Regions from separate parts of the Streptomyces sp. CNX435 genome, predicted to be linked through region 2. Evidence: predicted binding sites of a transcription regulator. Region 2 holds the regulator's gene; each other region holds the start of a gene.
The links. Region 2 encodes HrcA, which represses chaperone genes, less so after heat shock. Its sites were predicted from a motif close to TTNGCACTCNGNNNNNCNGAGTGCNAA; they were not measured.

Region 1: a site for HrcA is predicted at 3,024-3,050, ahead of T328_RS21215 (FmdB family zinc ribbon protein). Genes of this name have one in related genera too.
Region 3: a site for HrcA is predicted at 5,932-5,958, ahead of groES (co-chaperone GroES). Genes of this name have one in related genera too.

The regions. Positions count from the first base shown of each region.
Region 1 covers NZ_JCANTA010000012.1:202,640-212,428, reverse strand. The annotation lists gene T328_RS21230 (MscL family protein) at 34-546, opposite strand; gene T328_RS21225 (hypothetical protein) at 661-1,584, opposite strand; gene T328_RS21220 (S-methyl-5'-thioadenosine phosphorylase) at 1,739-2,587, opposite strand; gene T328_RS21215 (FmdB family zinc ribbon protein) at 2,618-3,013, opposite strand; gene T328_RS21210 (potassium/proton antiporter) at 3,212-4,732, opposite strand; gene T328_RS21205 (penicillin acylase family protein) at 4,889-7,576, shown strand; gene T328_RS21200 (5-formyltetrahydrofolate cyclo-ligase) at 7,693-8,307, opposite strand; gene galU (UTP--glucose-1-phosphate uridylyltransferase GalU) at 8,338-9,246, shown strand; gene glp (molybdotransferase-like divisome protein Glp) at 9,471-9,789, shown strand, end outside.
Region 2 covers NZ_JCANTA010000009.1:187,498-197,286, forward strand. The annotation lists gene T328_RS17635 (SpoIIE family protein phosphatase) at 1-1,804, shown strand, start outside; gene hemW (radical SAM family heme chaperone HemW) at 1,909-3,135, shown strand; gene T328_RS17645 (DUF3097 domain-containing protein) at 3,179-4,003, opposite strand; gene T328_RS17650 (MBL fold metallo-hydrolase) at 4,013-4,717, opposite strand; gene hrcA (heat-inducible transcriptional repressor HrcA) at 4,859-5,884, shown strand; gene dnaJ (molecular chaperone DnaJ) at 5,885-7,018, shown strand; gene T328_RS17665 (nitronate monooxygenase) at 7,179-8,273, shown strand; gene T328_RS17670 (16S rRNA (uracil(1498)-N(3))-methyltransferase) at 8,270-9,073, shown strand; gene T328_RS17675 (S41 family peptidase) at 9,254-9,789, shown strand, end outside.
Region 3 covers NZ_JCANTA010000005.1:11,206-20,994, reverse strand. The annotation lists gene T328_RS11030 (sigma-70 family RNA polymerase sigma factor) at 1-262, opposite strand, end outside; gene T328_RS11025 (response regulator transcription factor) at 564-1,175, opposite strand; gene T328_RS11020 (WhiB family transcriptional regulator) at 1,589-1,903, shown strand; gene T328_RS11015 (MOSC domain-containing protein) at 1,997-2,689, shown strand; gene T328_RS11010 (SDR family NAD(P)-dependent oxidoreductase) at 2,711-3,484, shown strand; gene groL (chaperonin GroEL) at 3,725-5,350, opposite strand; gene groES (co-chaperone GroES) at 5,475-5,783, opposite strand; gene T328_RS10995 (polysaccharide deacetylase family protein) at 6,021-7,022, opposite strand; gene T328_RS10990 (polysaccharide deacetylase family protein) at 7,019-7,960, opposite strand; gene T328_RS10985 (class I SAM-dependent methyltransferase) at 8,068-9,348, shown strand; gene T328_RS10980 (hypothetical protein) at 9,311-9,586, opposite strand; gene tsaD (tRNA (adenosine(37)-N6)-threonylcarbamoyltransferase complex transferase subunit TsaD) at 9,583-9,789, opposite strand, start outside.

The DNA of each region.
Region 1 (9,789 bases), on a different contig from region 2:
CCCCGCCGCTGCCGGGTCCCCCGCTGCGACGCCCTACTTCTGCGTCGGCAACGTCCCGGCGTCGACGCTCGGCGAGGAGCCGTTCCGCTGGGCCACCAACTCGTCGCGGATCTGCGTCAGCAGCTCGACCTCCGTGGCCTCCACGGGCGTCTCCTCCGCCGGCGCCTTCGCCGCCTGCCGCTCCCGGAGCTTGTTCATCGGCAGGATCATCGCGAAGTACACGACGGCCGCGGTCATCACGAACGTCAGCGTGGCGCTCAGCACCGGGCCCCAGAGGATCGCGACGCCCTCGGTGACCTCGCCCTCCGGGCTGGTCGTGCAGACGTCGCTGAAGCACGAGTGGTACTTGTCGAGATTCTTCGAGCCGAAGATCCCGACGACGGGGTTGATGACGCCCTTCACGACCGCGTTGACAATATTCGTGAACGCGGCGCCGACGACGACGGCGACCGCGAGTTCCATCACGTTCCCGCGTGTCAGGAACTGCTTGAACCCGGCGATGACGCCCTGATTGCCCGAGGTGCTCCCGGCGCCCTGCGTGCTCAATGCCCTTCCTCGCTTCACTCTCGACGGGCCGGCCGACCCAGCAAGGTATGGCAGAGATACGGAAGGATTGTCCAATCCTTCCACTCGGGCCGGTGACGGTCCGCGCAGCCGTCGTCATTGCAGTGTCACCGCCAGCTGCCGGTCGGCCGCTGTCCCGGCGAGCGCCGCGGCCGTCGCCCGCGGCACGGACAGCACCACCAGCGTTCCGCCGTCCCAACTGGTCAATCCCGCTGCCCCCGAGGGCGATTGCACCTCCGCAGCCTCCGGGATTTCCAGCCCGTCCGGCGCCTCTATCGGCTCTGTCGCTTCCGCCGGGCCCCCCGTCTCCGCACCCTCCGACGCATCCGCCCGTGGCTGCTCCGCATGCGACGTCTCGGCCGCCCCCGGGATCTCCGCCACCCGGGCCGCCCGCGCCACGACCGATGCCGGCTGGCCGTCCTCGGTGCCGACGGCCAGCACGTCCACCACGTCGCCCGGCTCCAGCAGCCCGACCACCCCGGCGTCCGCGATCCGCACCGGCGCCCGCACCTCGCCGCCTGCGGCCCGGCCGGCGCCGCCTCCGCCTCGCTCTTCGAAGGTCGCGTCAGCGGCCTCAGCGGGGGCGCCGGCCTCGGAGCCGTCCGGCGCGGCGGCGGACGGCGGGCTCTCCGCGTCGCTGTGCGGCGCCGCGGCCAGCGCTGCCGCCGCCATCGCGAGCACGGCGGCCAGCAGCCGGCGGCGGCCCGCCACTGCCCGGCGCAGCCGGGCACCGCGCGCCGGCCGCAACGGCTCGAACTCCGGCACCCCGCGCGGCGGCGGCGCCCCACGCGGCAACGGTCCCGGCCCCGCCGTGACTCCGCCGCCACCGCCCGAAGTCGCCGCCCCACCCGGGCCGTTGTCCCCGGTGTCGCCCTCGCCGTACCGCAAGCCGGGGCCGACACCGGGGCCGATACCGGAGCCGATACCGGGGCCCATGGTCGGGCCGGCGCCGGAGCGGGCGCGCGGGGCGGAGGGGAAGGCCGGAGAAGGGCCGGGCAGAGTGCGGGGCAGGGCAGACATGGCGGTCACCACCTGTACGTGACGAGTCGATCGCGTTCCGTGACGCCCTCAACTCTGCCCGATCCCCGCCCGCCCCGCTCCGGCCTGTGGATAACTCCCCGGTTGTGGACAACATCGCCCCGAGCGACACCGCCCGGGGCAACGCCACCCGCCCCTACGGCAGCTCGATCCCCGGGTCCATGCCCGCCAGCGCCCCCGCGCACAGACAGTCCCGGTCCGCCGCCCCCGGCAGCCGCCCCACCGCGTCGAAGAGGACGTCCCGCAGCCGCCCCACGTTCGCCGCGAAGACTTCGAGCACCTCCTCGTGGGAGACTCCCTCGCCCGTCTCGGCGCCCGCGTCGAGGTCCGTCACCAGCGTCATCGACGTGTAGCAAAGCTCCAGTTCGCGGGCCAGCACCGCCTCCGGGTGCCCGGTCATCCCGACCACGGCCCACCCCTGTGCCCGGTGCCACAACGACTCGGCCCGGGTGGAGAACCGCGGCCCCTCCACCACGACGAGCGTCCCCCCGTCGACCGCCTCCCAGCCGCTCTCGTGCGCGGCCTTCAGTGCGGCCCGGCGCCCTGTCGTGCAGTACGGGTCGGCGAGGCTCACGTGCACGACGTTCGGCGTGGCACCGTCGGGCAGTTGCACGCCGTCGTAGTACGTCTGCGCGCGCGACTTCGTACGGTCCACGAACTGATCCGGTACGAGTAGCGTGCCCGGCCCGTGCTCCGGCTGCAGCCCGCCAACGGCGCACGGCCCCAGCACCTGCCGTACGCCCAGCGAGCGCAACGCCCACAGGTTGGCGCGGTAGTTGATGAGGTGCGGCGGCAGATGGTGCTTGCGGCCGTGCCGGGGGAGGAATGCCACGCGGCGCCCCGCGATCTCGCCGAGGAAAAGAGAGTCACTCGGTGGTCCGTACGGTGTCTCGACGGCGATCTCCGTGACGTCCTCGAGGAACGAGTAGAACCCGGAGCCCCCGATGACGCCTATCTCTGCCTGCTCTGCCACTGCGTCAGCCATTCCGCAACGATAGCCGCAGGGCTCGGCGGCTCAGGCCGCGGACGTACCGCTGGACGACTTGGACGGCGACGAGGACGACGACGAGGAGGAAGTGGACGAACCCGAAGAGGGAGAGGAGGAAGAAGAATTCGACGACGACGACGAGGAGGACGACGAAGAAGAGGACGAAGTCGACGATTCCGAGCTCTTCTTCTCACCCGACCCCGACCCCGACCCGGACCCGCCCGATCCGGAGCCCGCCCCCGAGCCGCTGCGGCTGTCCGTCCGGTAGAACCCGGAGCCCTTGAAGACGACACCGACCGCGGAGAACACCTTGCGCAGCCGCCCCTGGCAGGCGGGGCACACCGTCAGCGCATCGTCGGTGAACTTCTGCACCGCTTCGAGGCCCTCGCCGCACTCGGTGCACTGGTACTGGTAGGTCGGCACGTGCTTCCTCCTGGCACTCTCAACTGTTGAGTGCTAACGACGCTTCATCATGCAGCATTCCCGCCCGTCAGTCCACCGAGGCGGGTACGGGAGGCCACCGCCACGGAACGTGATCGTCCCCTGGCTCTCCGCGGGGCCGTAGCAGACAGAGATAACTGTTCGTACGAATTCCACCCCGGCGGTACCGAGCGCCACCCCCTACCGCGTCCCCCCGCCCAGCCCGCCTCCCCGCTCGTTCCCGCCCAGCCACCGCGCCAGCTTGCCGCCCCGCCCCACGTCCCGCAGCCGCTGCTCCGCCGCGTCCCGCACCTCGTCCGTGGCCACCACCAGCAGCTCGTCCCCCCGCCGCAGGATGTCCGTCGGCGACGGCACGAAGCTCGCCTCGTCCCGCACCACCAGCGTCACCGCCGCCCCCGGCGGCAGCCGCAGCTCCCCGACCTCCACCCCGTGCATCCGCGAGCGCTCCGGCACCGACAGCGACAGCAGGTGCCCCCGCACCCGTTCCAGCGGCGCCGACTCGATGCCCAGGTCGTACGCCGCGTCCCCCTCCCCGAGCCGCAGCCACCGCGCCATCAGCGGCAGCGTCGGCCCCTGCACCACCGTGTAGACGATGACGAGCACGAAAACGATATTGAAGACGCGTCCGGAGTCGGGGACGTGGTTCACCATCGGGATGGTCGCCAGGACGATCGGCACCGCGCCGCGCAGCCCCGCCCACGACATCAGCGCCTGCTCGCGCCACGAGACGCGGAACGGCAGCAGGCTCACGATCACCGAGGCCGGCCGCGCCACCATCGTCAGCACCAGCCCCACGACCACCGCCGGCAGGATGTCGTCGCCCAGCTCGTGCGGCGTCACCAGCAGCCCGAGCAGCACGAACATCCCGATCTGCGCCAGCCAGCCCACCCCGTCGGCGAAGCCGCGGGTGGCCGACCAGTGCGGCAGCTTCGCGTTCCCCAGGACCATCGCCGCCAGATAGACGGCCAGGAAGCCGCTGCCGTGCGCCAGGGCGCCGACGGAGTACGCCACTATGGCCAGGGCCATCACCGCGATCGGGTACAGGCCGGAGGCCGGCAGTGCCACGTGCCGCAGCGCGAACGAGCCCAGCCAGCCGATCGCCAGCCCCAGCGCCGCCCCGATGGCCAGCTCCAGCACGATCTCGCCGAGGAGCACGTACCAGCTCTCCACGTGCCCCGTGGTGGAGAAGGCGACGACCAGGATGACCACGGGGGCGTCGTTGAACCCGGACTCGGCCTCCATCACGCCCATGACCCGCTTGGGCAGCGGCACCCTCCTCAGTACTGAGAACACCGCCGCGGCGTCCGTGGAGGAGACGACGGCGCCCATGATGAGCGCCTGCTTCCACTCCAGGCCGACGAGGTAGTGCGCGCCGGTGGCCGTCACCCCGACGCTCGTCGCGACGCCCACGGTGGACAGGACGGCGGCAGCCGGCAGCGAGGGTTTGATCTCACTCCACTTCGTACTGAGGCCGCCCTCCGCGAGGATCAGCGCGAGGGCCGCGTAGCCGAGGACCTGGGTCAGTTCCGGGTCGTTGAAGGCGTAGCCGAACAGCCCGTCCTCGCCGACCATGATGCCGATGCCCATGTACAGCAGGAGGCTGGGCAGGCCGCTGCGGGAGGCGAGCCGGACGGCCGCGACCGCGACCAGCAGAACCAGGGCGGCGACGAGCGCGAGCTTGTTGAGTTCTTCGACTGACAGCTTTCTCCCTCTCGTCGTTGCGTGCTTGACTGAGAATTTACCCGGAGTGTCCGTCCGTCTGCTGCTTCGGGGGACAGTCCAGGGGCCGTTCGGAGCCCCTTGACCGGGCGCCTAAGGTTGCTCCAGCAATGCTCCGCTGGCTCCAGAAGGACAGGCATGCCCGTCAACGAGAACGGCCGCACGGCAGGCAAGAGGCGCCGCCTCATCTTCGTCGCGATCGGACTCGCCGCCGCGCTCGTGCTGGGTCTGGGTGCCGCCGCGTTCTGGACGGTCAGCACGGTGCGTGACTCCTTCCCGCAGACCACCGGGTCGCTCAAGCTGCCCGGCCTGGGCTCGCCGGTCACGGTCAAGCGCGACGCCCGCGGCGTGCCGACGCTCTACGGGGACTCGGCCGAGGACCTCTTCCGGGCCCAGGGCTTCGTGCACGCGCAGGACCGCTTCTGGGAGATGGACGTCCGCCGGCACATGACGTCGGGCCGGCTGGCGGAGATGTTCGGCGCGGACCAGGTCGAGACCGACGAGTTCCTGCGCACGCTGGGCTGGCGGGAGGTGGCGCAGAAGGAGTACGACGAGGAGCTGTCGGCGGAGACGAAGAAGTACCTGCGGGCGTACGCCGACGGGGTCAACGCCTACCTCGCGGACCACAGCGGCTCCGCCCTGTCCGTGGAGTACGCCGCCCTGGGGTTCGTCAACGACTACGAGCCGGAGGAGTGGACCCCGGTCGACTCCGTCGCCTGGCTGAAGGCGATGGCATGGGACCTGCGGGCCAACGTCGAGGACGAGATCGACCGCTCGCTGCTCTCCCAGCGCTTCGACGAGGACGAGATCGCCGACCTCTACCCCCCGTACCCGTACAAGCGCAACAAGCCCATCGTGGAGGGCGGCTCCGCCACCGAGGACGGCTACGACCCCGAGGGCGCCCAGAACACGTACAGCTCCGCCGCGCAGGGCCTCAGCACCCAGATGGGCGCGCTGGCGGAGACCATGGACGACATACCCGCCCTCCTCGGCCCCAGCGGCAGCGGCATCGGCTCCAACTCCTGGGTGGTCTCCGGCGACCTGACCACCACGGAGAAACCGCTGCTCGCCAACGACCCCCACCTGTCCGCGCAGCTGCCCTCCGTCTGGTACCAGATGGGCCTGCAGTGCACGAGGATCAGCGACGACTGCCCGTACGAGGTCAGCGGCTTCTCCTTCTCCGGCATGCCGGGGATCGTCGTGGGCCACAACGCCGACATCTCCTGGGGGCTGACCAACCTCGGCGCCGACGTCGCCGACCTATATCTGGAGAAGGTCGAGGACGACGGTTATCTGTACAAAGGCGAGTCGCACGAGTTCGGCACCCGCGAGGAGCTGATCAAGGTCGCGGACGGCGAGGACAAGCGCATCACCGTACGCACCACACGCAACGGACCCGTAGTCTCCGACCGCGGCGACGAACTCGCCGAAGTCGGCAAGAAAGCCCCCGTGGGCAACTCCGCGCCCGACCGCGGCGACGGCTACGCCGTCTCGCTGCGCTGGACCGCCCTGGAACCGTCCAACACCATGGACGCCGTCTTCGGCATCAACAGGGCCGCGGACTTCGGGGAGTTCCGGAACGCCGCCCGCGACTTCGCCGTGCCCTCGCAGAACCTCGTCTACGCCGACACCGAGGGCAACATCGGCTACCAGGCGCCCGGCAAGATCCCGCGGCGCGGCAGCGGCGACGGCAGCCTGCCCGCGCCCGGCTGGGACCCGGCGTACTCCTGGGACGAGTACATCCCCTTCGACGAGCTGCCCTGGGAACTCAATCCCGCACGCGGGTACGTCGTCACCGCCAACCAGGCCGTCGTGAACGAGAACGACTATCCGTACCTGATCACCACCGACCCCGGCTACGGCACCCGCAGCCAGCGCATAGCCGACATGATCGAGGAGAAGATCAAGGACGGCGGGAAGATCTCCCCGGACGACATGCGCACCATGCAGCTCGACAACCACAGCGAGATCGCCGAGCTGCTCACCCCGCTGCTGCTGAAGATCAAGATCGACGACCCGATGGTCCGCGAGGCCCAGGACCTGCTGAAGGACTGGGACTACAGCCAGGACACCGACTCCTCCGCCGCCGCGTACTTCAACGCCGTCTGGCGCAACGTCCTCAAGCTCGCCTTCGGCGACAAGATGCCCAAGGAGCTGCGCCCGGACGGTGAGTGCCTGAACGTGCCCCCCGCCAACCCGGCGGCCGACCCGGACGGCCCCCCCACCGTGCGCGAGTGCGGTGAGCGCGACGCGGACGCCGCCCAGCCGGACGGCGGGGACCGGTGGTTCGAGGTCGTACGGACCATCCTCAAGGACGAGGACAACCGCTGGTGGAAGACCACCGGCAGCGACGGCAAGCTCCGCGACGGGAACCGCGACGAACTCCTTGAGCACGCCATGATCGACGCCCGCTGGGAGCTGACCGCCGAGCTGAACAAGGACATCGACACCTGGTCCTGGGGCCGTCTGCACCAACTGATCCTGCGCAACCAGACGCTGGGCACCGAGGGGCCCGGCATCGTGCAGTGGCTGCTGAACCGCGGCCCGTGGAACCTCAGCGGCGGCGAGGCCGCCGTCAACGCCACCGGCTGGAACGCGGCGGGCGGATACGACGTGCTGTGGGTGCCGTCGATGCGGATGGTGGTGGACCTGGCGGACTTCGACGGCTCCGGCTGGGTCAACCTCTCCGGCGCCTCGGGGCACGCCTTCCACCCGCACTACACGGACCAGACGACGGCGTGGGCGAAGGGCGAGCTGTACGAGTGGCCGTTCAGCGACAAGGCGGTCGAGGAAGCGGCGGAGGACACGATGACGCTGTCGCCGTGACGGCCGTACGGGACGTCGGCGGGACGTCGGCGGGACGTGGCGGGACGTGCGCGGTGAGGCGGGCGGTGACGTGCGTACGGGACGGTGGCCGCCGGGCCGCGGCTGCGCGAACCCGCCTACGGCCGCGGGAAGCGGTGCACCGCGGAGGGCGTGACGGCGGCGGTCACGGGGCGGTCGTGGGGCTCGGCGGGTACGCGGTCGAGCACCTCGCCGTCGTAGAGCAGCACGACGAGGGCGACCCCGCCCCCGTCGTGCCCGTCGCCCCCGCCCCCCGCGAGCCGCGCCAGCACCCGGTCGTACGACCCGCCGCCCCGCCCCAGCCGCATCCCCCGGCCGTCCACCGCGAGCCCCGGCAGCAGCACCGCCTGCGCCCCCCGCACCGCCGCGGGACCCAGCCGCGCCCCGGCCGGCTCCAGCAGCCCGCGCCCCGCGGCCCGCAGTGCGTCCGGGCCGCCGTACTCCGCCCAGTCCAGGTCGCCGTCCGCCAGCAGCACCGGCAGCAGCACCGCCGTCCCGCGCCCTCGCAGCTCCTCCAGCAGCTCCCGCGTGGCCGGCTCGCGCCCCACCGACACGTACGCCGCCACCGTCCGCGCCTGTGCCAGCTCCGGCAGCTCCAGCGCCCGCCGGGCCAGCCGCCGCCCCGCCGCCTCCGCCTCATCCCGCGGCACGGCGGCCCGCGCCGCGAGTAGGGTGCGGCGCAACGCCGCCTTTCCGGCCTGGTCGCTGCCCACTTGTCCGTACCTACCCTTATGGTGCTGAACATGGATTCATCGCGTACTCGGATCACCAAGGCTGTCATCCCGGCCGCCGGCCTCGGGACCCGCTTCTTGCCGGCGACCAAGGCGACGCCGAAAGAGATGCTGCCCGTGGTCGACAAGCCCGCGATCCAGTACGTCGTCGAGGAGGCCGTTTCGGCCGGACTCACCGACGTTCTCATGATCACCGGGCGGAACAAGCGACCGCTCGAAGACCACTTCGACCGCAACTACGAGCTGGAAGAGGCTCTCCGTAGGAAGGGCGACGACAGACGCCTGGCCAAGGTCGCGGAGTCCAACGACCTGGCGAACATCCACTACGTCCGCCAGGGTGACCCGCGCGGCCTCGGCCACGCGGTGCTGTGCGCCGCCGAGCACGTCGGCGACCAGCCGTTCGCCGTCCTCCTCGGCGACGATCTCATCGACCCGCGCGACCCGCTGCTGGCCCGCATGGTGCGGGCCCAGGCCGACCACGGCGGCAGCGTCATCGCGCTGATGGAGGTCGACCCGGAGCAGATCCACCTCTACGGCTGCGCGGCCGTGCAGACCACCGCGGACAGCGACGTCGTACGCGTGACGAACCTCGTGGAGAAGCCCTCCGCCGCCGACGCCCCCAGCAACTACGCGGTCATCGGGCGCTACGTCCTCGACCCCGCGATCTTCGACGTGCTGCGCACGACGGAGCCCGGCCGGGGGAACGAGATCCAGCTCACCGACGCGCTGCAGCGGCTGGCGACGGAAGCGGAGCTGCAGAGCCCGGTGTACGGCGTGGTGTTCAAGGGCCGGCGGTACGACACGGGCGACCGCGGCGACTACCTCCGCGCCATCGTCCGCCTCGCGTGCGAGCGCGAGGACCTCGGCGCCGACCTGCGTGCGTGGCTGCGGAAGTACGTCGCGGAGGAGATGGCGGATTGAGCGGCGAGGCCGTGAAGGAGGCGGGGGAGCAGGAGCCGGAGTCCGGCGCCGCGGTGCGGGAGTCCGACGCCGCGGTGCAGGAGTCCGGCGCCGGGCAGCAGCCGGAGCCCGACGCCGGGCTGCAGGACACCGACGCCGGGGTGCAGGAGACCGACGCTGGGCTGCAGGACACCGACGCCGGGGCGCAGGAGTTCGACGCCGGGGCGCAGGAGTCCGACGCCGGGGTGCAGGAGACCGGCGCCGGGCAGTCGGGGCGCCGGTCCTCCGGACTGTGGTCCGTGGAAGAGCACCTCGACGACATACTGCGGCAGATCCGTCCGCTGGATCCGCTGGAGATGCAGCTGCTCGACGCCCAGGGCTGCGTCCTCGTCGAGGACGTCACGGCCGCCGTCGCCCTCCCCCCGTTCGACAACAGCTCCATGGACGGCTACGCGGTGCGCACCGTCGACGTCGAGCGCGCAAGCGACGAGTTCCCCGCCGTCCTGCGCGTCATCGGCGACGTCCCGGCGGGCGGCGGCGCCGAGTTGCCGCACGTCGGCGCCG
Region 2 (9,789 bases):
CACGGACGGGCACGCGGCCCGGGTGATGCCGCTGCCGGCGCCGGAGGAGTCGTACGGCTACGGCCTGCAGCTCGTCGCCGCGCTGGCCGACGCCTGGGGCGTCGAGCACCGGCGCAGCGAGAAGACGGTCTGGTTCCGGATGGGCCCGCTGCGCGAGGTCGCGGACGACGCGGAGGCAGCGGACGGCGCGGATCCGGCCCGAACCGGGGCCGATGGCCAGGCCGGCGCCGTCCCCGACGCGGATCCGGCCGCGGATCCCGGCGCGGATCCGGCAGCGGTTCCGGCGGGCGGAGACGACGAGGCGGGCGCCTACGGCGTACCCGACGACGGGACCCACGGCCGCGGCCTGGCGCACCACGCGGACGGCTCCGGCGGCGCGGCGGTGCGCGGCGCGCACGACGTCGCGGACGACGACCTCGCCGACGCGCACGTCGCCCGTACCGCCGCGCTCCGGCTGCCCAGCCAGGCCACCGCGCACACCCCGCGCAGCGCCACCGACCCCGAGCTGCGCGCCGGCGGCGCCTGGGCCGGCGTCGGCGCCTTCTCGTTCCTCGCCGAGACCTCCGACATGCTCGCCGGGCAGTTCGACGAGGACATGGTCGCCTCCCTCGCCACCCAGCTCCTCGTGCCCCGGCTCGCCGACTGGAGCGCCGTCTGGCTCGAAGGCGCCGACGGCGCGGAGCCCCGCCTCGCGCAGGTCTGGCACGCCGCCGAGGAGCGGATCTCCCCGCTCCGTCGCGCCCTGGAGCAGAACCCGCTCCCGCCGCCCGACGCCCGCCCCGTACCCCTGCCCTGGCCCGGGAGCACCGCCCGCGCCCGGGGTGATGCCGACGACGGGCTCGGCGGCCCCGCGCTCGCCTGCCCGCTGGTCGCCGGCGGCCGGCGCGTCGGCACGCTGCTCCTCGGCCGCGCCGGCGTCGCCCGGATCGGCGGCGACGTCGCCGCCGTCGTCACGGACTTCGCCCGCCGCGTGGCGCACGCCGTCTCCGCCGCCCGCCAGTACACGCGCCAGGTGACCATCAGCGAGGTGCTGCAGCGCGGGCTGCTGCCCAGCGGCATCGCGGAGATGCCGGCCATGGACACGGCCGTCGTGTACGAACCGGCCGAGGGCGCCGCCGCGGGCGGCGACTTCTACGACCTGTTCCCCAGCGGCAGCGACCGCTGGTGCTTCGCGCTCGGCGACGTCTGCGGCCAGGGCCCCGAGGCGGCGGTCGTCACCGGCCTCGCGCGGCCGGTGCTGCGGCTGCTGGCCCGGGAGGGCTACGGCGTCGCCGACGTCCTCGGCGGGCTGAACCGCACGCTCGTGGAGCACGCCTTCGAGGCGGTGGAGGCGGCGACGTCGTTCGGGCTGCCGCCGGAGCAGGCGCGGTTCCTGTCGCTGCTGTACGGGGAGCTGGTGCCGTACGAGCAGGACCGCGGCGGCGTCCGCTGCACCGTGGCCAGCGCCGGGCACCCGCCGCCGCTGCTGCTGCGCAGCGACGGCGGGGTGCGGGCGGCGGCGGACGCGCAGCTGCTGCTGGGCGTGCTGGACGACGCGGAGTACTACAGCCAGTCGTTCGACCTGGAGCCGGGCGACACGCTGCTGTGCGTGACGGACGGGGTGACGGAGCGGCGGTACGGGGACCGGCTGTTCGACGACGGGGACGGGCTGGCGGCGGCGCTGTCCCGCTGCACGGGGCTCGGGGCGGCGGCGGTGGCGGAGCGGATCAGGACGGCGGTGCACGACTTCGCGCCGGTGCCGCCGCGGGACGACCTGGCGATGATGGTGCTGCAGGCGCGGGGGACGGAGACGGGCGGGTGCTGAGGCGGGTTCCCGGGCGGGGTTCTCGGACGGGAGTTCCGAGCGGGGGTTCCGGGCGGGGCTCCTGGGCGGGACCTGGGTCGCCGGGAGTGCTGGACAATGGGTCCATGCCCTCCGTACTGCCCGATGGCGAGCCCGCGCCCGCGGACGGGACGCTGCCCGCCGAGGCGCTGTCCGGTGCCGCCGGCCGCCCCCTCGGCTTCTACGCCCACGTCCCGTACTGCGCCACCCGCTGCGGCTACTGCGACTTCAACACCTACACCGCCGCCGAGCTGCGCGGCACCTCCCGCGACGACTACGCCGCCACCTTCGCCGAGGAGGTCCGGCTCGCCCGCAAGGTGCTCGGCGACGACCCGCGCGAGGTCGAGACCGTGTTCTTCGGCGGCGGCACGCCCACGCTGCTGCCCGCCGCGGACCTGGGGCGGATGCTGGCGGCGATCCGCTCGGAGTTCGGCCTCGCGGCGGGCGCGGAGGTGACGACGGAGGCCAACCCGGAGTCGGTGGACGCGGCGTATCTGGCGGAGCTGCGGGAGGCCGGGTTCAACCGGATCTCGTTCGGCATGCAGAGCGCGCGCGAGCACGTGCTGCGGGTGCTGGACCGTACGCACACGCCGGGGCGGCCGGAGGCGTGCGTGGCGGAGGCGCGGGCGGCGGGCTTCGCGCACGTCAACCTGGACCTGATCTACGGCACGCCGGGCGAGACCGACGAGGACTGGCGGGCGTCGCTGGCGGCGGCGCTGGGCGCCGGGCCGGACCATGTGTCGGCGTACGCGCTGATCGTCGAGGAGGGTACGCAGCTGGCGCGGCGGATCCGGCGGGGCGAGGTGCCGCCGACGGACGACGACGTGCATGCGGACCGGTATCTGATGGCGGAGGAGGCGCTGTCGGCGGCGGGGATGGAGTGGTACGAGGTGTCGAACTGGGCGGCGTCGGGGGGCGGTGCGGGCGCGCGGTGCCGGCACAACGAGCTGTACTGGACGGGCGCGGACTGGTGGGGCGCGGGCCCGGGGGCGCACAGCCACGTGGGCGGGGTGCGGTGGTGGAACGTCAAGCACCCGGCGCCGTATGCGGAGGCGCTGGCGGCGGGGCGGTCGCCGGCGGCGGGGCGCGAGGTGCTGACGGCCGAGGACCGGAGGGTGGAGCGGATCCTGCTGGAGCTGCGGCTGTCGGCGGGCTGCCCGCGGTCGCTGCTGCGGCCGGCGGGGGCGGAGGCGGCTGCGCGGGCGGTAAGGGACGGGCTTCTGGAGCGCGGTCCTTACGAGGCGGGGCGGTTGGTGCTGACGCTGCGGGGCCGGCTGCTGGCGGACGCGGTGGTGCGGGACCTGGTGGACTGAGGAGCTGTTCCCCGACCCGCCCCAGACCCCCGGGCCGCCCCTCTCAGCTCGCCGGGGCCGTGACGAAGTCGATCAGCTCCTCCACCCGCCCCAGCAGCGCCGGCTCCAGGTCCCGGTACGTCCGTACCGAGCCCAGGATCCGGCGCCAGGCCGCTCCCGTGTCCGCCGGCCAGCCCAGTTCCCGGCAGATGCCCGTCTTCCAGTCCTCGCCCCGCGGGATCCGCGGCCACGCCGCGATGCCCACCGACGCGGGCTTGACCGCCTCCCAGACGTCCACGTACGGGTGACCCACCACCAGCGCGTGGTCGCTCGACACCGACTCCGCGATGCGCCACTCCTTCGTGCCCGGCACCAGGTGGTCCACCAGCACCCCCAGCCGCGCGTCCGCGTCCGGCGCGAAGGCGGCCACCACCGCCGGCAGGTCGTCCACGCCCTCCAGGTACTCCACCACCACGCCCTCGACCCGCAGGTCGTGGCCCCACACCCGCTCCACCAGCTCCGCGTCGTGGCGGCCCTCGACGTAGATGCGGCCGGCGCGGGCCACGCGCGCGGTGTGGTCGCGGACCGCGATCGAGCCGGAGGCGGACAGCAGGGGGCCCGAGGGGGCGGCGGCCCGCGGCGGCACCAGCGTCACCACCTTGCCGTCGATCATGAAGCCGGCCAGCGTCAGCGGGAACACCCGGTGCTTGCCGAAGCGGTCCTCCAGGGTCACCGTCGGGCCCTCCGCGGTCTTCTCTGTACGGATGACCGCTCCGCAGAAGCCCGTGCCCACCTCCTCCACCACGAGGTCCGGCTCCGCCGGCACCTCGGGGGCGGGCTGCCGCGGCTTCTTCCAGGGGGGCGTGAGATCGGAGTCGTAACGGCGCACGGGGCGAGACTACGACAAGCCCCGCGACAGTTCGTCCCGTTGGGCCCGTACGAAATCCGCACCCACCGCCGCGCCGTGCCCCGGGACGTAGACCGCCTCCGGTCCGCCCAGCTCCAGCAGCCGGTCCAGCGCCGCGGGCCACCGCGCCCGGTCCGCGTCCGGGCCCGCCTGCGGGGGGCCCGACTCCTCCACCAGGTCGCCGCAGAAGACGACGGCCGGCCGCCCCGGGACGTACACCGCCAGGTCGTGCGACGAATGCGCCGCGCCCAGCTCGACGAGCAGCACCTCCCGCCCGCCCCCGAGGTCCAGCGGGTACGTGCCGGACACCGCGTGCCGCGGGGTGACCAGGACGTCGACGGCCTCCGCCGCCGCGTCGGGGGACAGCCCGTGGCGTACGGCGTCCGCGCGCACCTCGTCCGCGCCCTCGCCACGCAACCGGTCGGCGATGCCCGCCGGGCCGTAGACCTCGGCCCCGGCGAAGGCGGCGGTGCCGAGCACGTGGTCGAAGTGCGGATGCGTGAGCGCGATGTGCGTCACGGGCCGGCCGAAGCGCTCGCGTACCGCCCGGCGCAGCTCCGCGCCCTCCCGCAGCGAGGCGCCCGTGTCCACCAGCAGCACGCCCGCCGATCCGGCCACCGCCCCCGCGGTCGCGTCCCAGCGGGGCAGCCGGCACCGTACGATGTCCGGCGCCGGCTCTTCCCAACCGCCACCCATGCCACGACGCTATAACGAGACCGGCCGCCTTGCCTGAGCTGCCGTACCCGGCCGTACACTGGCCCCGAACCCTGGCACTCCCCGCCGTCGAGTGCCAGCGGCGGAACGGCCGGACGGACCCCCAGTGCGGAGGTGGACAGCATGCTCAGCGAGCGTCGGCTCGAAGTGCTGCGCGCCATCGTCCAGGACTACGTCGGCACGGAGGAGCCGGTCGGCTCCAAGGCCCTCACCGAGCGGCATCATCTGGGTGTCTCCCCGGCCACGGTGCGTAACGACATGGCCGCCCTGGAGGATGAGGGGTACATCGCCCAGCCGCACACCAGCGCCGGCCGTATCCCTACTGACAAGGGCTACCGGCTGTTCGTCGACAAGCTCGCCGACGTCAAGCCGCTCAGCGCGCCTGAGCGGCGGGCCATCCAGAACTTCCTGTCCGGCGCCGTCGACCTCGACGACGTCGTCGGGCGCACGGTGCGGCTGCTGGCGCAGCTGACGCGGCAGGTGGCGGTCGTGCAGTACCCGTCGCTGACCCGCTCGACCGTGCGCCACGTCGAGCTACTCCAACTCGCCCCCGCGCGCGTGATGCTCGTTCTCATCACCGACACCGGCCGGGTCGAGCAGCGCGTGATCGACTGCGCGGCGCCGTACAGCGAGGAGTCCCTCGCCGACCTGCGAGCCCGGCTCAACAGCCGCGTCGTCGGCCGCCGCTTCGGCGACGTGCCGCGGCTGGTGGCCGACCTGGCCGACTCCTTCCCGGCGGACGACCGCGGCACGGTGCAGACCGTGCTGTCGGTGCTGCTGGAGACGCTGGTGGAGGAGACCGAGGAACGGCTGATGATCGGCGGCACCGCCAACCTCACCCGCTTCGACCACGACTTCCCGCTCACCATCCGGCCGGTGCTGGAGGCGCTGGAGGAGCAGGTGGTGCTCCTGCGGCTGCTCGGTGAGGCGAAGGAACCGGGCGTGATGGTGCGTATCGGCCATGAAAACGACCACGAGGGCCTCACCTCCACCTCGGTCGTCTCCGTCGGATACGGTTCTGGCGGCGACACCGGCGAAGCGGTCGCCAAGCTCGGCGTGGTCGGACCTACCCGCATGGACTACCCCGGAACGATGGGAGCGGTACGCGCAGTGGCACGGTACGTCGGACAGATCCTGGCGGAGTCATAAGTGGCCACGGACTACTACGCGGTCCTCGGCGTCGGACGTGACGCCTCACAGGAAGAGATCAAGAAGGCGTTCCGCCGGCTCGCGCGCGAGCTGCACCCGGACGTGAACCCGGATCCGAAGACCCAGGAGCGGTTCAAGGAGATCAACGCCGCCTACGAAGTCCTCTCGGACCCGCAGAAGAAGCAGATCTACGACCTCGGCGGCGACCCGCTGTCGCAGAACGGCGCCGCGGCGGGCGGCTTCGGCGCCGGCGGCTTCGGCAACCTCTCCGACATCATGGACGCCTTCTTCGGCACCGCGGGCCAGCGCGGGCCGCGTTCGCGCACCCGGCGCGGCCAGGACGCCATGATCCGGCTCGAAATCGAGCTGGAGGAGGCGGCGTTCGGCGGCAGCAAGGAGATCCAGGTCGACACCGCGGTCGTCTGCGGCACCTGCAACGGCGAGGGCGCGGCGCCCGGCACGTCGGCGCAGACGTGCGACATGTGCCGTGGCCGCGGCGAGGTCTCCCAGGTCACCCGCTCGTTCCTGGGCCAGGTCATGACCTCCCGGCCCTGCCCCCAGTGCCAGGGCTTCGGCACGGTGGTGCCCACGCCGTGCCCCGAGTGCGCGGGCGACGGCCGGGTGCGCTCGCGGCGCAGCCTGACGGTCAAGATCCCCGCGGGCGTCGACACCGGCACCCGCATCCAGCACGCCGGCAAGGGCGAAGTCGGCCCGGGCGGCGGCCCGGCGGGCGACCTGTACGTGGAGATCCGCGAGCTGCCGCACCCGATCTTCCAGCGCCGCGGCGACGACCTGCACTGCACGGTGACGATCCCGATGACGGCCGCCGCGCTGGGCACGAAGGTCAACCTGGAGACGCTCGACGGCCTCGAAGAGGTCGACATCCGTCCCGGTACGCAGTCGGGGCAGTCGATTCCGCTGCACCAGCGCGGCGTCACGCACCTGCGCGGCGGCGGCCGGGGCGACCTGGTCGTCCACGTCGAGGTCGAGACGCCGCAGAAGCTGGACGTCGAGCAGGAGCGGCTCCTGACCCAACTCGCCCAGCTGCGCGGCGAGGAGCGGCCCCAGGGCCAGTTCAAACCGGGCCAGCAAGGGCTGTTCTCGCGGCTGAAGGACGCCTGGAGCGGACGCTAGCCGCGGACTGGCCGACCGTTGCCGGGCCGCCGCCGTTGCGGCCCGCGCGACGGGTGCGTGTGGTGGGTGGGACGTCACCGTCCCAAGGCGCGTGAAGACGTGCGGATTCCATGATCCGGACCGGGCCGCCGGTGTCCGACCCGCATGACAGGATTGAGCCATGCCCACCGAGCTGAACGATCTGTTCACCTTCCCGATCGTGCAGGCGCCCATGGCCGGTGGCGCATCCTGCCCGCAGCTCGCCGCCGGCGTGCTGGAGGGCGGCGGCCTGGCGTTCCTCGCCGCCGGTTACAAGACGCCGGAGGCGATGTATGAGGAGATCCGCCAGCTGCGGGCCGTCACCGACCGCCCCTTCGGCGTCAACCTGTTCCTGCCCCAGCCCCCCTCCCCACCGGATCCCGCCCAGATAGAGGCGTACGCCCAGCAGTTGGCCGGCGAGGTCGAGTGGTACGGCACGGAGCTGGGCGACGCCGAGGCCGGCACGGACGACGCCTTCGACGCCAAGGTGGCCATCCTCCTCGACGAGCCGGTGGCGCTGGTCTCGTTCACCTTCGGCTGCCCCAGACCGGCCGTGCTCGACGCCTTCGCCCGCGCCGGTACGTACACCGTCGTCACCGTGACCAACGTCGTCGAGGCACGCCGGGCGCAGGCCGCCGGCGCCGACGCCGTGTGCGTGCAGGGCGTCGAGGCCGGCGGCCACCAGGGCGGCTTCCGCAACGACCCGCGTGACGACCGGGTCGGCCGCGGGCTGCTCACGCTGCTCGCCGAGGTGCTGGAGGCGGTGGACGTCCCGGTGATCGCCGCCGGCGGGCTGATGCGCGGCGGGCAGATCGCCGCCGTGCTGTCCGCCGGCGCCGCCGCCGCGCAGCTCGGCACCGCGTTCCTGGTCTGCCCCGAGTCGGGCGCCAACGCGCTGCACAAACGGGCCGTCACCGGCGGCGTGTTCACGCGTACGGAGCTGACCCGCGCCTTCTCCGGCCGCCCCGCGCGCGGGCTCGTCAACCGGTTCGTACGCGAACACGGCCCGTACGCCCCCGCCGCCTACCCGCAGGTCCACCACCTGACCTCCCCGCTGCGCGCCGCCGCCGCCCGCGCCGGCGACCCGCAGGGCATGGCGCTGTGGGCCGGCCAGGGCTACCGGCTGGCGCGTGAACTGCCCGCCGCCGAGCTGGTGGAGGTGCTGGCCCGGGAGCTGGCCGACGCGCTCAGCGGGGCGACGAAGCCCGCCGGCGAAGCCTCGGGCGGCCTGCTGTGACCGCCCCCGTGTTCGTCGCCGAGCCCGCCGTGCTGGACGCCGCCCGCCCCGGCGCGGTGCTGGCCCTGACCGGGCCGGAGGGGCGGCACGCGGTGTCCGTACGGCGGCTGCGCACCGGCGAGGACGTAGTGCTCACCGACGGCGCGGGGCGTGGCGCGTACGGCACCGTGGCCGGCGCGGAGGGCCGGGACCGGCTGCTGGTGGCGTGCGCCGAGGTGCGCGAGGAGCCCGCGCCGTGGCCGCGGTTGACCGTCGTGCAGGCCCTGCCGAAGGGCGACCGCGGCGAGCTGGCCGTGGAGATGATGACGGAGACCGGGGTGGACGCGGTGGTGCCGTGGGCGGCGTCCCGCTGCGTGACGCAGTGGCGGGCGGAGCGCGGGCGGAAGTCCCTGGCCAAGTGGCGCGCCACCGCCCGCGAGGCGGGCAAGCAGGCCCGCCGGCTGCGCTTCCCGGAAGTCGCCGGGCCGCACTCGACGAAGGAGCTGCTGCCGCTGCTGGCGGGCGCGGCGTTCGCCGCCGTGCTGCACGAGGAGGGCGCCGCGCCGCTGGCCGGTGCGGCGCTGCCGGGGCGGGGGTCGGAGTCGCGGCCGGGGTCAGGGTCGGAGTCGGAGTCGGGACCGGAGCCGGGGGAGATCGTGCTGGTGGTCGGCCCCGAGGGCGGGGTCGCGCCGGAGGAGCTGGCCGCGTTCGAGGAGGCGGGCGCCCGGGCATACCGACTGGGGCCGACCGTGCTGCGCGCCTCCACCGCCGGCACCGCGGCGGGCGCGGTGGTGCTCGCGGCGACCGGACGGTGGTCCTGACCGCCCGGATCCGGCGGTCCCGTACGCCCGGATCCGGACGTTCCGTACGCCGGCATCCGGGGCTTTCCCGGGGTGTTCGCCGGTACGACCCGGTTTGTTCCACCCGTGGACGGAATGGGTACAGGACGAACGTCACACCGCACCGCAAAGCGGTGGTGAGCGCGGCCTCCGCATGATGGGATGATCGACGTGACTCAGCCTGCGTACCTGCGATTCCCGCACCTGCACGGCGACTTGATCACCTTCACGGCAGAGGACGACGTCTGGGCCGCGCCCCTCGACGGCGGCCGCGCCTGGCGGGTGAGCGCCGACAATATGCCGGTCGACCACCCCCGCATAGCCCCCGACGGCGCGCACGTCGCCTGGACCTCCACCCGCGACGGCGCCCCCGAGGTCCTCACCGCGCCCCTCGACGGCGGCGCACCCGTGCGCCTGACGTACTGGGGCAGCGGCAAGACCTCCGTACGCGGCTGGACGCCCGACGGCGACGTGCTGGCCCTCAGCACCCACGGCCAGTACTCGCTGCGCCGCACCTGGGCGCGCGCCGTGCCGCCCGACGGCGGCCCCGCGCGCACGCTGCCGTTCGGGCCCGTGGGCGACGTCGCGTACGGGCCGGAGGGCCGCGTCGCGCTGCTCACGGCGACCATGGGCCGGGAGGCGGCGTACTGGAAGCGCTACCGCGGCGGCACCGCCGGCCGGCTCTGGCTGCGTACCGC
Region 3 (9,789 bases), on a different contig from region 2:
AGGGGCGGCCGGTGTCGCGGTAGCGCGGGAGCGCGCAGAGCACCGCGATGCAGACCTCCTGCGCGAGATCGTCGACGAAGTGCCGTGCGTCGCCCGGCAACCGGTGCAGCCGGGTGCGGACATAGCGGAGCGCCAACGGATGCACGTGGGCCAGCAGGTCATGCGTCGCGCGCTCGTCCCCCTCGGCCGCGAGCTGGACGAGTCCCCTGATCTCGACCGGCCTTTCGGCCGTCTGGGACACAGTGGTCTCGTTGCCGCGCATCCGTCCATGGTGCCTCGCCGTCGAACGTTCCGCGGCATCGCGGCCGTCGTTGTAGACCGAAGCGTTATGCGCAACTGCGCGGACAGTCACCACAAGCGCCCTCCCTTCGCCGCCCCCGTCCGGGATTCCGCTGTGCCCGATGCGCGTCGCTCCGAAGAACCCATGCCTCAAGCATGCGCCTTCGCGCGCGAAACCGGGTCGCCCCGCGGCCCGCGGCCCCCGTCCGCGGGCCCGCCGCCGCGTACGGGGCGGGTGCGCCGGCCCGGGGCGCTGGGCCCCGGCGCGGCGGATGCGCGGCAGGTCAGCGTACGAGACCCCAGCGGAACCCGAGCGCCACGGCGTGCGCCCGGTCGGACGCGCCGAGCTTTTTGAAAAGCCTGCGCGCGTGCGTCTTCACGGTGTCCTCGGAGAGGAACAGCTCGCGGCCGATCTCGGCGTTGGACCGCCCGTGGCTCATGCCTTCGAGCACCTGGATCTCGCGCGCCGTGAGCGTCGGCGCGGCCCCCATCTCGGTGGAGCGCAGCCGCCGCGGCGCGAGCCGCCACGTCGGGTCGGCGAGGGCCTGCGTGACGGTGGCCCGCAACTCGGCGCGGGAGGCGTCCTTGTGCAGATAGCCGCGGGCGCCGGCGGCGACCGCGAGGGCCACGCCGTCGAGGTCCTCGGCCACGGTCAGCATGATGATCCGCGCCCCCGGGTCGGCGGAGAGCAGCCGGCGCACGGTCTCGACGCCGCCGAGGCCGGGCATCCGTACGTCCATCAGAATCAGGTCCGAACGATCGGCACCCCAGCGGCGGAGCACTTCCTCGCCGTTAGCCGCCGTCGTCACGCGCTCGACGCCGGGCACGGTCGCAACCGCGCGGCGCAGCGCCTCTCGGGCGAGTGGGGAGTCGTCGCAAACGAGGACGGATGTCATGGCCGCCCTCCGGAGCTGATGCGCGTCACCTTGAGCCTCCAGGGCTGGTACGTATCGTCACCTTCGGCGGTCGACCGCCGATCGGGCGCGCCCGGGACGAACGCACTCGCAGTCAACCGCTTCCGCACTCTCAACGACGGTCACCCGAAAGAGTTACGGGGGCTCCTGGCACCTGTTGCGACGGCTGTCGCCACGGGGACCTGGGCCACACTCCTCGCCACTCTACGTGATGAATCGGTCACCGAGTAGGAGTCGCCGCGCCGCGCCGCGTCATAACTCGAATACACCAATTCGCACCGCTCTGATCAGCTATTCTCTATTTTCACTATGAGTACTATTTACATCAGGTATGCGCAGAGAGGTAGTGTCACGACCGTTAGGTGTCTTCCAGGGCGCTTCCAAGGTGATGCAAAATGGCTGATTTCTCCCGGCTGCCGGGGCCGAACGCCGATCTGTGGGACTGGCAGCTCATCGCAGCGTGCCGCGGTGTCGACAGTTCGTTGTTCTTTCACCCGGAAGGGGAGCGGGGCGCCGCCCGCAGCGCACGGGAAGCATCCGCCAAAGAGGTGTGCATGCGCTGCCCCGTGCGCGCGGAGTGCGCGGCGCACGCGCTGACGGTTCGTGAGCCGTACGGCGTGTGGGGCGGGCTGACGGAGGACGAACGCGAAGAACTGCTGGGCCGGGCCCGGCACCGGACGCCGGCATCGGCGCCCCCACCCCACAACTGAGGCGCCGCGCTACCCGGGCAGCAGGCAGCAGCGCCACCACCGGCCCGGAAAGTCCTTTGAGCGTTGTCAGAGGGGCCGGTTACCGTCGGGGGCATGCAGGTGCTCTCCGTGAACCTCGCCCGCCCGCAGACCGCCCCCGAGATCACCGACGCCCCCGACTTCGTCACCGGCATCGACAAACGGCCGGCCGACGGGCCCGTGCGCGTCGAGGAGCCCGGCCCCGAGGGCGTCGGCGGCAGCGGCCTCGTCGGCGACGTCATCGGCGACCTGCGCCACCACGGGGGCACGTACCAGGCGGTGTACGCGTTCGCGCGCGAAGACCTCGACGTCTGGGGCGCCGAACTCGGCCGCCAGCTGCCGAACGGCGTCTTCGGCGAGAACCTGACCACCGCCGGCGTCGACGTCTGCGGCGCGCGCATCGGCGAGCGCTGGCGGATCGGCCCCGACCTGCTGCTGGAGGTCACCAGCTCGCGCATCCCCTGCAGTACGTTCGCCGGCTGGCTCGGCGAGCGGGGCTGGGTCAAGCGCTTCACGCAGGCGGCGCGGGCGGGCGCGTACCTGCGGGTCGTCGAGCCCGGGGAGATACGCGCGGGGGACGAGGTCCGCGTCGAGCACCGCCCGGACCACGAGGTGACGGCCGCCTTCTGGTTCCGCGCGCACACCCTGGAGCGGGAGCTGCTGCCCCGGCTCCTCGCCGCCGCCGACGCGCTGCATCCGGAGTCCCTGAAGAAGGCCCGCAAGGCGGCGGCCCGCGCGGCGGGGGCAGAGGGCATACCCGGGCACTGAGCGGCCCGCTAGCGTGCCGACATGACCACTGCGCTGATTACGGGTTCGACGGCCGGCCTCGGCGCCGCCTTCGCGCGCCGCCTGGCCGCCTCCGGACACGACCTGGTGCTCGTCGCCAGAACGGCGGAGCGGCTGCGGGAGCAGGCCGCCGAGCTGCACGAACGGCACGGCATCGAGGCGTCCGCGCTGCCCGCGGACCTGGCCACGGAGGAGGGCATCACGGCGGTGGAGAAGCGCCTCGGGGACGCGGACCGGCCGGTCGACCTGCTGGTCAACAACGCGGGCTTCGGGCTGAAGGGGCGCTTTCTGCAGGTGACGCTCGCAGACGAGCTGACGATGCTGAAGGTGCACTGCGAGGCGGTGCTGCGGCTGACGACGGCCGCGGCGGCGGCGATGCGGGAGCGGTCGCGCGGGGCGGTGGTCAACGTCGCGTCGGTGGCGGCGTTCGTGCCGCGCGGGACGTACGGGGCGAGCAAGTCGTGGGTCGTGCAGTTCACGCAGGGCGTGGCGCGCGACCTGGCGGGCAGCGGGGTGCGGCTGATGGCGCTGTGCCCGGGGCTCGTACGGACGGAGTTCCACGAGCGGGCGGGGATGGGGACGGACAACATCCCGGGGTGGATGTGGCTGGACGCGGACCGGGTGGTGGCGGAGGGGCTACGGGACCTGAGGAGGGGGCGGACGCTGTCGATCCCGGACCCGCGGTACAAGGCGCTGATGGGGGCGGCGAAGCTGGTGCCCCGCGGCCTGCTCGGCCGGGTCTCCTCCGGCGCCGGGCGCAAGTACGGACCCCGGTGACCGGCGGGAGAGAGCCCCGTCCCGTCCCGAAGCTCGGGGGCTCCACCCCCGAGACCCCCAAGACCCCCGAGACCCCCGCACCGCGCGGCTCCGCCACGGCGGGCCCCGACCTCCGGCCGTAGGCCGGGCGGTCGCGCCCACACACACGCCGCAGGGCGCCGTCCCCGTACGCACTCGTACGGGGACGGCGCCCTGACGTGCACCATGCCCGGGTCCGTGACCCGCGGCTCCGACCAGAGGTCAGTGCGAGTGACCGTGGCCGTGGCTGTGGCCCTGGTCCTCCTCCGGCTCCGGCTTCTCCACCACGGCGCTCTCCGTGGTCAGCAGCAGCGAGGCGATCGACGCCGCGTTCTCCAGCGCCGAGCGGGTCACCTTCACCGGGTCGATGACGCCGGCCTTCACCAGGTCCCCGTACTCGCCGGTGGCGGCGTTGAAGCCCTGACCCGCCGTCAGCTCGGCGACCTTGGAGGTGATGACGTACCCCTCCAGGCCCGCGTTCTCCGCGATCCACCGCAGCGGCTCGACCACCGCGCGGCGCACGACCGCCACGCCGGTGGCCTCGTCGCCGGTGAGGTCCAGGCCGCCCTCCAGCACCTTCGCGGCGTGCACGAGCGCCGAGCCGCCGCCGGAGACGATGCCCTCCTCGACCGCCGCGCGGGTGGCGGAGATCGCGTCCTCCAGGCGGTGCTTCTTCTCCTTCAGCTCGACCTCGGTGGCCGCGCCGACCCGGATGACGCACACGCCGCCGGCCAGCTTCGCCAGCCGCTCCTGCAGCTTCTCGCGGTCCCAGTCGGAGTCCGTGGCGTCGATCTCGGCCTTGATCTGCGCGATCCGGCCGGCGACCTCGTCGGACTTCCCGGCGCCGTCGACGATCGTCGTGTCGTCCTTGGTGACGACGACGCGGCGCGCGGTGCCCAGCACCTCCAGGCCCACCTGGTCCAGTTTGAGGCCGACCTCCTCGGAGACCACGGTGCCGCCGGTGAGGGTGGCCATGTCGCCGAGCATCGCCTTGCGGCGGTCGCCGAAGCCGGGGGCCTTGACCGCGACGGAGTTGAAGGTGCCGCGGATCTTGTTGACGACGAGGGTGGACAGCGCCTCGCCCTCCACGTCCTCGGCGACGATCAGCAGCGGCTTCGCCGAGCCCGCCTGCATGACCTTCTCCAGCAGCGGCAGCAGGTCCTGGATGGAGGAGATCTTGCCCTGGTGGATGAGGATGTACGGGTCCTCCAGCACCGCCTCCATACGGTCCTGGTCGGTCACCATGTAGTGCGACAGGTAGCCCTTGTCGAAGGCCATGCCCTCGGTGAAGTCCAGCTCCAGGCCGAAGGTGTTGGACTCCTCGACGGTGATGACCCCGTCCTTGCCGACCTTGTCCATGGCCTCGCCGATGAGCTGGCCCACCTGCTCGTCCTGGGCGGACAGCGCGGCGACCGCGGCGATGTCGGACTTGGAGTCGATCGGGCTGGCGGCCTTCAGCAGCTCGTCGGAGATGGCCGCGACGGCGGCGTCGATGCCGCGCTTGAGCGCGGAGGGGGAGGCGCCGGCGGCCACGTTGCGCAGGCCCTCGCGGACCAGCGCCTGGGCCAGCACGGTGGCGGTGGTGGTGCCGTCGCCCGCGATGTCGTTGGTCTTGGTCGCCACCTCCTTCACCAACTGCACGCCGAGGTTCTCGTACGGGTCCTCGACCTCGATCTCACGGGCGATGGTCACGCCGTCGTTGGTGATGGTCGGGGCGCCGAACTTCTTGTCGATGACGACATTGCGGCCGCGGGGGCCGATCGTCACCTTCACGGTGTCGGCGAGCTTGTCCACACCGCGCTCCAGAGCGCGGCGGGCGTCCTCGTCGAACTTCAGAGTCTTCGCCATGAAACGTGGGTCCTCTCAAAGGGCGCCGTAGGGAGCGCCGACGCCCCGGCCCGTTTCGATATGTCCTGCTCGGCGAACGGATCCGGGGCGCGGCCTGGGTTGCGGAAGAAGCGGGAGCGCCCCGTTACTTCTCGATGATCGCGAGCACGTCGCGGGCAGAGAGGACGAGGTAGTCCTCGTTGTTGTACTTCACCTCGGTCCCGCCGTACTTGCTGTAGAGAACGACGTCACCGACGGAGACGTCGAGCGGCAGCCGGTTGCCGTCCTCGAATCGGCCCGGGCCGACGGCCAGGACGACGCCCTCCTGGGGCTTCTCCTTGGCGGTGTCCGGGATGACCAGGCCCGAGGCCGTGGTCTCCTCGGCGTCGAGCGGCTGGACCACGATGCGGTCCTCAAGCGGCTTGATGGCAACCTTGGTGCTGGCGGTCGTCACGATCCGACCTCCCCCTTCGGAGATCTCGCGGGGTTGAATGTCTGGGGTGGCGACCCTGGAGGATCCGTCGTCGCGGGTGCCGGATCCGCCTCGTCGCTGTGTTGGCACTCTCCCTCGGGGAGTGCCAGAGCCGAGGTTATGCCGCCCTTTAGCACTCGGTCAAGCCGAGTGCCAGATTGCCACCCGCACCGCCCACCGTCCGACCGTACGTCGGTACGCGCCGCACCCCCGCCCGCGTCACAGGTAATCCTCCAGCCGGGCAACCGTGAACCCCTGCCGCTGGATCTCCCGCACCAGCTCCGCCAGCACGTCCGTCATCGTCCGCCCGCCCTGCTGGTCCGGCCCCCGGAAGTGCGCCAGCACGATGTCGCCGGGGCGCAGCCGGTCGCCGCTGCGGTACTCCAGCCCGCCGGCCTTCATCTCCACCCGCCACAGCGGCATCGCCCGTACGCCGCAGGAGGCGGCGGCCCGCAGCGTCGCCGCGTCGTACTCGCCGTAGGGCGGGCGGAAGAGCGTCGGGCGGACGCCGAAGCGGTCCGCGACGCGCTGCTGCTGGCCGCAGATCTGGTGGCGCTGCGCGGCGTACGGCAGGGCGGTGAGGTCGGGGTGGGTGAGGGTGTGGCCGTGGACGGAGCCGCCGACGCGCCGCAGTTCGTCGAAGTACCCGTAGCCCTCGCCCGCACCTCCCCGGACTGCGGAGTCCGAAAGGAACATGCTGAGCGGCAGCCGCAGGTCCGCCGCCATGTCGATCAGCTCCGGGTCCTTCTCCCAGCCGTCGTCGATCGTGAGGAAGACGACCTTGTCCCGCGTCGGCACCCGGTCCACCACGGCCGGCGGCCCGGAGCGTTCCGGCCGCACCGGACGGCTCACGGGCGGCTCGGGCGGCGGGTCGAGGGGGCGGTCGAGGCCCCAGCGGCGGTACGCCCCGGGGGCGGCGGCGCGATCGGCCCCGGCGTCCCGGCCGGCCTCGCCTTCCCGGCCGCCTGCTTCGCCTCCGGCGCCTCCGTCGCCGGGCAGCGCGCGCGGCGTACGCCCCGCGTGCCGCGCGCCCGGCTTGCCGTCCGGCCGCGCGCCCCCGTCCGCCGCCGCGTCGGGCACGTTCCCGGACTCGCCGGCGCTCTCCGGGAACCACTCCTCCGTCGGCCGGGCGGCGTCCGCGCAGGCGGTGAGCGCCAGCAGACAGAGGGCGGCTATCGCGGCGGCGGACAACCGCCGGCGGCCGGCGCGGCTGCGCCTCATACGTAGTCCTCCAACCGGGCAACGGCGAAGCCCTCGTCGTTCGCCTTACGGAGCACCGTACGGAGGACATCGGCCATCGTGCCGCCGAATTCTGAAGGGCCTTCGAAGTGGGTGAGCACGATATCGCCGGGGTGGAACGCGGTGTCCGCGCGGGAGTGCGTCCAGCGGCCGGGGAACGCCTCCTGCTGCCACAGCGGTACGAGGTCGATGCCGCAGTCCTTCGCCGCGCGCAGGGTGTCGCCGTTGTAGTTGCCGTACGGCGGACGGAAGATCCGCGGGGTGGCGCCCATCTCGCGCTTCAGGACGCGCTGTTGGCCGCAGATCTCCTCGCGCTGCGCCGCGTAGGGCAGTTCGCGCAGGTTGGGGTGGTGGAGGGTGTGGTTGTTGACGGTGGTGCCGAGGTCGCGTAGGGCGCGGAAGTAGGCGTAGTCGTCGTTCGCGGCCTCGTCGGCGAGGAAGGCGCTGACGGGGATGTCCAGTTCGCGCAGCATGCGCAGCAGCTCGGGGTCCTTGCGGTAGCCGTCGTCGATGGTCAGGAAGATCACCCGGTCGTCGGTCGGGACCCTGGTGATGACGGGCGGCAGGCCGGGGCCGCCGGCGTCGGTCTCGAAACCGGGTTCGGTGGCGAGCGCGGGCTTGGTACGCGGCGGGGCGGGCGGCAGCAGCGGGACGCCGGTCAAGCCCCAGGTGCGCGCGGCGGCGAGCCGCCGGGCGTGGACGCGCTGCTGGTGCCGCGCGGTGCGGGCGAGCGCGCGGGCGGGGGCGGCGGCGAGGCCGCCGGCGACGGCGGGCTTGGCGTCCTGGGTGAGGGGGCGGGGGTGGTCGGCGGGGCGGCCCGCGGTCCCGGAGGAGCAGGCGGAGGTGAGGAGGGTGGTGGCGAGGAGGGCGGTGGCGGACAGGGCGAGGAGGCCCGCGCGGAGGGTTGGACGTGAGAGCATTTTACCCTTTTGTCGTATTAGTTTCCTAAGCCCGCATCCTCCCAGCGCGGACCGGAGTGTCACGCCGCCACGCCGCACGGGAGCCCGCATGGCGGAACAATGGGCGCATGCACGGCCCCGACGCCTCCGACGACCCCCTCGCCGCCCTCCTCGCCCCCGAAGGCCAGGCCCTCCTCGCCGAGCTGCGCGACCACGACCCCGCCGACGAACTGGCCCTCGCCACCCGGCTCCGCCGCGACCACCCCGCCCCGCTGGTCTCCGCCGCGCTCGGGCAGGCCCGGCTGCGGCAGCGGGCGGCGGCGAAGTTCGGGGCGGACGCGGAGCGGATGTACTTCACCCCCGACGGCGTCGAGCAGGCGACCCGTACGACGGTGGCGGCGCACCGCGCGGCCCGGTTCGCGGCGCTCGGCGTCGGCCGGGTGGCCGACCTGTGCTGCGGCATCGGCGGCGACGCGGTGGCGCTGGCGCGGGCCGGGATCGCCGTGCTCGCCGTCGACCGGCACCCGGCGGCGGCAGCCGCCGCGCGGGCCAACGCGGCGGCGCTGGGGCTCGCGGAGCTGGTCGACGTACGGTGCGCGGAGGTCGGGGACGTGGACATCTCCGGGTATGACGCGGTATTCGTCGATCCGGCTCGCCGGATCGGAGGGGGTGCCGGGCGCGGGCGGGTCTTCGACCCCGAGGCGTACTCGCCGCCGCTCTCCTGGGCCGTCGAGGTCGCCGGCCGCGTCTCGCACGCCGCGCTGAAGGTCGCCCCCGGCATCCCGCACGAGGCGGTGCCGGACGCCGCCGAGGCGGAATGGGTCTCCGACGCCGGCGACGTGAAGGAGGCCGTGCTCTGGTTCGGCGCTGCCCCCGACGCCGTCTCCCGTGACGCCGTCTCCCCTGCGACCGTCTCCCCTGCCGCCGTCTCCCTTGCCGCCATCTCCCCCGGCGCCCGGCGCGCGACCCTGCTGCCCGCCGGCGTCACGCTCACCGGCCGCGGCCTGCCCGACCCGGCGCCCGGGCCCGTCGGGCGCTACCTGTACGAGCCGGACGGCGCCGTCATCCGCGCCCACCTCGTCGCCGAGGTGGCGGCGCAGGTCGGCGGGCGGCTGCTGGACCCGACCATCGCCTATGTCACGGCGGACGACCTGGCGCCGACCCCGTACGCCACCGCGTACGAGATCACCGACGTGCTCCCCTTCAGCGTCAAGAAGCTCCGCGCCCTGCTGCGCGAACGCGGCGTCGGCAGCGTCACGGTCAAGAAGCGCGGCTCCGCCGTGGAGCCCGCGGAGCTGCGGCGGAAGCTGAAGCTCAGCGGCCCGCCCGCGGTGTCCTGCACCGTCTTCCTGACCCGCGTCGCCGGCGCCCCTACGGTGCTGCTGGGCCGTCCGGGCCCAGCGACGTGAACCGCCAGCGGTGCGCCGGGCGGGCCAGCAGCCCGGCGTCGTCGGGGGCCGGCAGCTCGGGCAGCTCCGCGTCGTAGAGCGCGTCCCACCAGGTGATGACGAGCACCCGCTCGCCCGGCGCGGTGAACGTCTCGCGGCGCAGCGGCTCGGCCGGCAGCGCCTGCGCGCGGGCCCACGCCAGCAGTTCGGCGGCCCGGCCCGGCACCGCCTTGGCCTCCCACATCAACGCGACGGTCACGAGTAGAGATTCTCCTTCGCCAGTTCGTGCACGTGATCGTGGTCGTGGTCGTGCCCGTGCTCGCGCCCCGGTACGTGCGTCTCCGTCACCGGCAGCGACGAGTCCGCCGACAGCTCCCAGTCCGACACCGCCCGCCCCCGCGCCACCATCTCCGCGCCCAGCGCCGCGACCATCGCGCCGTTATCCGTACAGAGCTTCATCCG